2 regions of the Amycolatopsis sp. lyj-109 genome follow, and region 1 is predicted to be linked to the other one. Evidence: riboswitches for the same ligand, from Rfam matches in the RefSeq annotation. Region 1 holds a riboswitch; the other holds the start of a gene.
What was found. A riboswitch is a leader RNA that binds a small molecule or an ion and turns the genes downstream of it on or off. The one in region 1 is predicted to bind thiamine pyrophosphate.
Positions count from the first base shown of each region.

Region 1 (4,203 bases):
CTCTCGATGAACTTCTTCCCCGCGGCGACGGCGTCCGGCACCGAGGCGCCCTTCGCCAGCGATGCCGTGATCGCCGACGCCAAGGTGTCGCCGCCGCCGTGGGTGTTCTCCGTCTCGTAGCGCGGGCCGCTGAGGGAGATGTACTCACGGCCGTCCGAGAGCAGGTCGACGCACTCGGTCGTCCCCTGCATGTGGCCGCCCTTGACCAGGACCCACTGCGAGCCGAACTCCAGCAGGGCCTCGGCGGCGGTCCGCTGCGAAGCCGCGTCGACCACGGAAACACCCGTCAGCAGCCGGACTTCGTCGAGATTCGGCGTGATCAGCGTCGCCCGGGGGAACAGCTCCGTGCGGATCGCCTCCAGTGCGTCCTCGCGCAGCAGGGCGTGTCCCGTCATCGACGCCGCCACCGGGTCGACCACGAACGGGAAAGGCCCGACCTCGTCCAGGGTCTTCGCGACCGCGCGGATGATCTCCGCCGTCGCCAGCATGCCCGTCTTGGCCGCGTCGACGCCCATGTCCGACGCCACCGCCTTGATCTGCGCCGTGACCACGTCGGCGGGTATCTCTGTGAAACCCTGCACGCCCAACGAGTTCTGCACGGTGACCGCGGTCAGCGCGACCAGTCCGTGCACTCCGTGCGCGAAGAACGTCCGCAGGTCGGCCTGGATGCCCGCACCACCGCCGGAGTCCGAGCCGGCGATGGTGAGGGCGGTCCGTGGGGTCATTGCCCCACCACGGGCAGGTAGACCTTGCCGCCGGACTCGGAGAACTCCGCCGACTTCGAAGCCATGCCGGCCTCGATGGCCTCCACAGTGGACAGTCCGTGTTCCTCCGCGTACTTGCGGACGTCCTGCGTGATCCGCATCGAGCAGAACTTCGGGCCGCACATCGAGCAGAAGTGCGCGGTCTTGGCCGGCTCGGCGGGCAGGGTTTCGTCGTGGAACGAACGCGCGGTGTCCGGGTCCAGCGACAGGTTGAACTGGTCGTTCCAGCGGAACTCGAACCGCGCCTTCGACAGCTCGTCGTCCCATTCCTGCGCGTACTTGTGCCCCTTGGCCAGATCCGCGGCGTGCGCGGCGATCTTGTACGTGATGACGCCGGTCTTGACGTCGTCGCGGTTGGGCAGGCCGAGGTGCTCCTTCGGCGTCACGTAACACAGCATCGCCGTGCCGTACCAGCCGATCTGCGCCGCGCCGATGGCCGACGTGATGTGGTCGTACGCCGGCGCGATGTCCGTCGCGAGCGGGCCGAGGGTGTAGAACGGTGCTTCACCGCAGAGCTTTTCCTCGAGCTCCACGTTTTCCTTGATCTTGTGCATCGGCACGTGGCCGGGGCCCTCGATCATCACCTGGACGTCGTGCGAACGCGCGATGTGCGTCAGCTCACCGAGGGTCTCCAGCTCGGCGAACTGGGCGCGGTCGTTGGCATCGGCGATCGAGCCGGGGCGTAGGCCGTCGCCGAGGGAGAACGTGACGTCGTACTGCCGGAGGATCTCGCAGAGTTCCTCGAAGTGCGTGTACAAAAAGGACTCCTGGTGGTGCGCCAGGCACCACGCGGCCATGATCGAGCCGCCGCGGCTGACGATGCCGGTGACGCGCCGCGCGGTCAGCGGGATGTAGCGCAGCAGCACGCCGGCGTGCACGGTGACGTAGTCGACACCCTGTTCGCACTGCTCGATGATGGTGTCGCGGTACACCTCCCACGACAGCTTTTCCGGTTCGCCGTCGACCTTTTCCAGCGCCTGGTAGATCGGCACGGTGCCGACCGGTACCGGCGAGTTGCGGATGATCCACTCCCGCGTTTCGTGGATCCGCTTGCCGGTGGAGAGGTCCATGATCGTGTCGGCACCCCAGCGGGTCGCCCACACCATCTTGTCGACCTCTTCCTCGACCGACGACCAGACGGCCGAATTGCCCATGTTGGCGTTGATCTTCACCAGGAAGTTCTTGCCGATGATCATCGGCTCGGCCTCGGGGTGCTTCCGGTTGGCCGGGATCACCGCGCGGCCGCGGGCGACCTCGTCGCGCACGAATTCGGGCGAAACCCGTTCCCTGGCGGCGATGTACTCCATTTCCCGGGTGATGACGCCCTGTTTGGCCCACCCGAGCTGGGTGTTGTGCTCACGTCCGTCGGCCCAGCCGGCGCGCAGCCGGTGAAGTCCACTGTGGACGTCGATCTCGACCTCCGGGTCCGTGTACGGGCCAGAGGTGTCGTAGACGTCGAACTGCTCACCGTTGGAGAGATCGATCCGCCGGACGGGGACGCGGAGCCCGGATTCGGTCTGGTTGTACGCCTTGTGCGAGCCGGTGATCGGTCCCGTGGTCACGGAGACGTCCTTGTTTTCCAGCGTCGTCAACGACTTTCACTCCCTACGCCGGCATTACCCGGTCAGGTTCATGCGGTCGGTGACGCCTGCGAAACGCAAGTCACCCTCTCAGCCCGCCATGGCGCGAGCTCCCGCGTTGGTGTTGTGTCCCCGACCATGCCACGCCGACGCGCGATACTCAAGTCAGCCGACCAACTCTGCCGGGGTGGCGTAGACGTCGACCATGGCGCCGTTGCGCAGCACGGTGATCGGCAGTGCGGTGCCGATCACTTCCGCGAACAGCTGCCGCTGGATGCCTTGGGCGTCCGACACGCGGGTGCGCCCGACGGTCAGCACGAGGTCGCCGGCCTTGAGTCCCGCCCGGTCGGCGGGACCGCCGGCGACGACTTCGTGCACCCGCAGTCCGGCGTTCTGCCCGGTGCGCCCGGCGACGTCGTCCGGCAGCGGCGCGGGCACCCCGACGACGCCGAGGTACGCCCGCCGCACGCGGCCCTCGACGACGAGCGTGTCGATGATCCGCCGCGTCGTCGCGTTGATCGGCACGGCGAGCCCGAGGCCGAACCCGGCGACGGCGGTGTTGATGCCGACGACCCGGCCGGCGGAGTCGGCGAGCGCGCCGCCGGAGTTGCCGGGGTTGAGCGCGGCGTCGGTCTGGATGACGTCCTCGATCACGCGGGTGGTGCGCCCCTGCCGCACCGGCAGCGCCCGCCCGAGCGCGCTGACGACCCCGGCGGTGACGGTCCCGGAGAACCCGAGCGGGTTTCCGACGGCGACGACGAGCTGCCCGACGACGAGCCGATCGGCGTCGCCCAGCACCGCGGCGGCCGGCGTCGCGCCCCGGGCGCGCAGCACGGCGAGATCGGACAGCGGATCGGCCCCGACGACGTCGAAGGGCACCTCGCTGCCGTCGGCGAAGGTGGCGACCCCGCGCCGGTGGTCGCTGACGACGTGGGCGTTGGTGAGCAGGTGCCCGTCCTCGGCGAAGACGACGGCCGAGCCGCTGCCGCGCGCGAGCTGGACCCCGGCGACGTGCGGGGTGACGGTCTTCGCGACGGTGCTGACCGCGCGCGAGTAGGCGTCCATCGCCTCGTCCATGGCAGCCCCCGATTACACCGTTGCAGGTAATACAATTCTGCGCCCGGTTCGGCGGGAACTCCGTTCGCTGTCCGTGAACCGGCGGCCGGACCAGTGACGGTCAGTGGTTCACCGGATCGGACCATGCGCCGGTGAAGAATCGGCGGCAGACTCCCAAGTCGCTTCTGTAACGGTGCAGAAGCGATCTTCTGTGGGGTTGATATGCGAAAACTCATCTTCGGCGCCCTCGCCGGGCTGCTGGTCACCGGCCTGATCCCGGCGACCGCGGCGGCGCAGGGTGAGGCTCCCGGAACGCCCGGGGCCCATCCCAGCTGGCTACCCGCGAACAAGACCGGGTTCGGGACCGCGCACGACCGGTCCAGCAACGTCTGGTTCACCCTCCAGGGCGGGCAGCTGTCCGAGGTCTACTACCCGGACCTGTCGACACCGAGCGTCCGCTCGATGAACTTCGTCGTCACGGACGGCCGCAGCTTCGCCGTCACCGACTACTCGGCGAAGTCGCAGCAGGTGCGGCGGACCGACGACGACAGTTTGGTTTACGAGCAGACCAGCACCGACGACCAGCACCGCTGGCGCCTCCGCAAGACCTACGTCACCGACCCGGCCGCCACGACCGTGCTGGTCGACGTCGACTTCCAGTCCCTCACCGGGCGGCCCTACCAGCTCTACGCGGTCGCCGACCCGGACCTCACCAACGACGGCTCCGACGACTCGGCCGCCCGCGCACGTGACGCCGTCACCGCGCAGGACGCCTCGAACGCCGCCGCGCTCACCGCGAAGCC
Region 1 is NZ_JAJPWR010000015.1:189,158-193,360, reverse strand. Features, by position in the region: gene thiD (bifunctional hydroxymethylpyrimidine kinase/phosphomethylpyrimidine kinase) at 1-725, opposite strand, end outside; gene thiC (phosphomethylpyrimidine synthase ThiC) at 722-2,356, opposite strand; TPP riboswitch at 2,350-2,471, opposite strand; gene ACLJQF_RS30905 (S1C family serine protease) at 2,510-3,421, opposite strand; gene ACLJQF_RS30900 (glycoside hydrolase family 15 protein) at 3,623-4,203, shown strand, end outside.

Region 2 (4,203 bases), on a different contig from region 1:
ATACTGCGCCCAATGAAAGCTTCGCCGAGCCTGCTGCCCCTCCTGCGTTCGCGCATGCAGGGTGAGCTGCTCGCGCTGGTCCTGCTGCACCCCGAGCGCGAGTACAACATCACCGAGCTCGCCAAGGCTTTCGGTGTCTCGGCGACGACCGTGCTGCGCGAGGTCGAACGGCTCGTCGTCGGCGGCATCCTCGAAGACCGGCGGGTCGGCCGGAGCCGGCTCGTCAAAGCCCGCACCGATACCCCGCTCTACCGGCCGTTGAGCGAGGTCCTCTCGGTCACCTTCGGGCCGCTGCCGCTGCTCGCCGAGGCCCTGTCCGGGGTGGCGGGCGTGCGCGAGGCCTACATCTACGGGTCCTGGGCCGCGCGCTACAGCGGCGAACCGGGGCCGCCGCCGGGTGACGTCGATGTCCTCGTCGTCGGTTCGCCCGATCCGGACGAGCTCTTCGACCTGGCCGAGGGCGTGTCGCGGCGGCTGGGGCGCGAAGTCAACGTCCACCGAATCTCGCCGTCGGCGTGGGCGTCGAGCAGCTCGGATCCGTTCCTCACCAGCGTGCGTGAGCGTCCGCTGGCTCCGCTGCAGCTCGATCAGGAGACAGAATGACCCGGTGGAACCAGGGCCGCGCCACGATCGACGCGCTCATCGCGCGCGGCTCCCTCGAACCCGTCCCGGCTTCGCGGGAGGCTGCGGAGGCGGAGCTGGGCCGGGCCCGCACGCACGTCGCTTCGGCACTGCAGCTGCTGGACTCGGATCCAGAGGGCGCCTACACGCTGGCGTATGACGCCGCACGGCGTTCGTTGGCGGCCGTCCTGCAGAACCAAGGCCTGCGCGCGACGAGCCGCGGTGGCCACATCGCCGTCTACGAAGCGGTTCTCGCGCAGCTCGATCCGCCGCTCGGGCCGCTTCTGCGGCCCTTCAACCGGATGCGGGTGCGGCGCAACGAAGTCGCTTACCGCTCTTCCGAAGCGCCTTCGGTCACCGCCGAGGACGTGGCGGCCGACGTCGCGAAGGTCGAAGATCTGATCGGGGTCGCCGAGAAGACGATCCCGAGCATGTCCCGGTACTGATCGTGGACGACGCTGCGGCCCGCCCGCTCACGCCGAACGAGCGGACGGCCCTGGACACGCTGCTCGCGGCCGACTTCCCCAGTGCCGCGGAACTGCGGGCGCAGGCCGCCACGGCCCGGGTGATCGGCCGGTGCGGCTGCGGGTGCCCCACGATCGACCTCGCGGTGGACGACGCGATACCGCGCGCGGAGCTGAAGAACTCGGTGGCGGCCGAAGCCGATGTGCCGGACGGCGGGCTCATCGTGTTCGTCGATGACGGCCGGTTGTCGTGTCTGGAGTACTGGTCCACGGCCGACGAGAAGCCGGTCGAATTTCCGCCGCCCGACCGGATTCGTTAGCCGAGCAGGCCCAGCAGGGCGATCACGATCAGCACCACCGCGGGGGCGAGGGTGTTGATCCAGACGCGCTGGGCGGGCGTGAGGGCGGCGGTGCTGTTCATGGCGCTTCCTAGGGCTTAAAACCGATGCTTCCGCAGGAACAGCGCGCTGATCATGCCCCGTGTTAACAGCTGTGATCGAACTCTCAGCCGTCCAGGTGACGGCGGTTGCGGGCGGTGAACCAGAGCACCCCACCGGCCGCCGCCACCATTGCCGCGAACGCTGCCGTGCCGACCACGATTGCCTGAGTCATCTGTGTCTCCCTCCCGAAGGTTCCGGTAACCGAGAGACGTCGAACCCGGTCAAAGGTGCACTCAGCGTAACCGGGATCACACGGAATCGAGCACCGAGTCGATCTGCGCGGCCAGGTCGAAGTCCTTCGCCGTCAGCCCGCCCGCCGAATGGGTGGAGAGCCGGAACGTCAGCGTGCGCCAGCGGATGTCGATGTCCGGGTGGTGGTCGGCGGCTTCGGCGAGCACCGCGACGCGGTCCACCACCTCGATCGCCTGGGGGAAGCTCGCCAGCTCCGCCTCGCGGGAGATGACCGCGCCGGACCGGGTCCAGCCGGTGCGCAGAAGACGATCGGCCTCGGAGTCGCTCAAGATTTCCGTCATGTCTCCATGGTCGTCCGTCCTGGACTACGCTGCACGGTTGCCACGGGAGTCCGGTCAGCCGGGCTGAGAGGCGGGTCACTCCGCGACCGTTCGCACCTGACCGGATCATGCCGGCGACGGGAGGGCCTTCCCTCCGCGTCCGGCGAAGTGCAGGAGGGTAGATGAAACGCAGGGCTGTGCGCGCCGCGACGGCCATCGCCGCCGTCAGCGCCGTCGCCGCTGGGTGCTCGCTGTCGGACGGTGACGGTGGTACGCAGCAGACGCCCACCGTCACCCTCGTGACGCACGATTCCTTCCTCGCGCCGCAGGAGGTGCTCGACGCCTTCCAGAAGCAGTCGGGCATCAAGGTTTCCGTGCTCAAGCAGGGCGACGCCGGATCGCTGACCAACAAGCTCGTGCTGACGAAGGCCAACCCGATCGGCGACGTCGCCTTCGGCGTTGACTCCACCTTCGCCTCACGCGCGCTCAGCGAGGGCGTCTTCGAGCCCTACACCAGCCCCGAGGCCGACCGCGGGCCGCAGCGCTACGCCGTCGACCCCGAGCACCGGCTGTCCGCGGTCGACGTCGGTGACGTCTGCGTCAACGTCGACACGAACTACTTCACCACCAAGGGGATCCCCGCGCCGGAGACCTACGACGACCTGGCCGACCCGAAGTACCAGGACCTGCTGGTCGCCGAGGACCCGGCGACGGCGTCCCCCGGGCTGGCGTTCCTCCTCGGCACCGTCGCCAAGTACGGCGAGGCCGGCTGGAAGGACTACTGGACGAAGCTGAAGGCCAACGGCGTCAAGGTGGTCAGCGGCTGGGAAGAGGCGTACACCAAGCAGTTCTCCGGCTCGTCCGGCAAGGGGCCGCGGCCGATCGTCGTCTCGTACGCGTCGTCGCCGGCCGCCGAGATCGGCGACGACGGGAAGCCGCGCACCAAAGCGCTGCTCGACACCTGCTACCGGCAGGTCGAGTACGCCGGCGTGCTGGCGAACGGCAAGCAGGTCGAGAACGCGCGCAAGGTCGTCGACTTTCTGCTGTCCCAGCAGTTCCAGGCGACGGTCGCGGCCAACATGTACGTCTACCCGGCGCGCCAGGGCGTCGACCTGCCCGCGGGCTGGGCGCAGGTCGCGCCGCTGCCGCAGAAGCCGCAGACGCTGCCCGCGGACCAGGTGCAGGCCGGACGCGAGAAGTGGATCGGCGAATGGCGCACGCTCGTGCAGTGACACCAGTGCCATCCGGGACTCCGCCCCGAAAAGCGACAGCCCCGCCGCGGACGGCCCGCGGGCTCGGCCTGGCACTGCTCGGCCTGGCCCCGATCGGCTTCCTGGTGGTGTTCTTCGCCTGGCCGGTGCTGGCGATCATCAGCCGCGGGTTCGCCGCGGGCGGGCTCGAAGTGGTCCTGAAAGACGCGCGGACCTGGCAGCTGGCCGGGTTCACGGTCGCGAGCGCGGCCGCGTCGACGCTGGTCGCGGTGCTGGCCGGGCTGCCGGTGGCGTTCCTGCTGGCCCGGGTGCGGCTGCCCGGTGTCGGCCTGGCGCGGACGCTGGTGCTGGTGCCGTTCGTGCTGCCGACCGTGGTCGTCGGGCTGGCGTTCCGGGCGCTGTGGCCGGACGGTGGCGTGCTGCCGATCGTGCTGGCCAACGCCTTCTTCAACGTCGCCGTCGTCGCGCGGACCGTCGCCGGGCTGTGGGCGCGGCTGGATTCGCGGACGACCGACGCGGCCCGGGCGCTCGGCGCGTCGCCGTGGCGGGCCTTCCGGTCGGTGACGCTGCCCGCGCTGGCGCCGGCGATCGCGTCCGCCGCGGCCGTCGTGTTCCTGTTCTGCGCCACCAGTTTCGGGGTCGTGCTCATCCTCGGCGGTGCCCGCTACCGGACCCTGGAAACCGAGATCTACCTGCGCACGGTCGACCTCCTCGACCTCTCGGGGGCCGCGGCGCTTTCGCTGATCCAGTTCACGGCCGTGGTCGCCGCGCTGGTGCTCGGCGGGCTGGCGCGGCGGCGCAAGGAGGGGGCCCGGATCGGCTCGGGTCAGGCGCGACGTCCTCGCGGCGGCGAGTGGTGGGTCGTCGGCGCGGCGGGCGTCGTGCTCGCGTTGCTGGTGACGCCGATCGTCGCGCTGCTCGCCGAATCGGTGTCCACTGAGGACGGCTGGAGCCT
Region 2 is NZ_JAJPWR010000003.1:70,162-74,364, reverse strand. Features, by position in the region: gene ACLJQF_RS07725 (ArsR family transcriptional regulator) at 13-603, shown strand; gene ACLJQF_RS07720 (hypothetical protein) at 600-1,067, shown strand; gene ACLJQF_RS07715 (hypothetical protein) at 1,070-1,405, shown strand; gene ACLJQF_RS07710 (4a-hydroxytetrahydrobiopterin dehydratase) at 1,774-2,058, opposite strand; TPP riboswitch at 2,091-2,197, shown strand; gene ACLJQF_RS07705 (thiamine ABC transporter substrate binding subunit) at 2,220-3,269, shown strand; gene ACLJQF_RS07700 (ABC transporter permease) at 3,353-4,203, shown strand, end outside.
Region 2: it holds a riboswitch for thiamine pyrophosphate, as region 1 does, so the genes downstream of both, ACLJQF_RS07705 (thiamine ABC transporter substrate binding subunit) here and thiC (phosphomethylpyrimidine synthase ThiC) in region 1, are expected to answer to the same signal.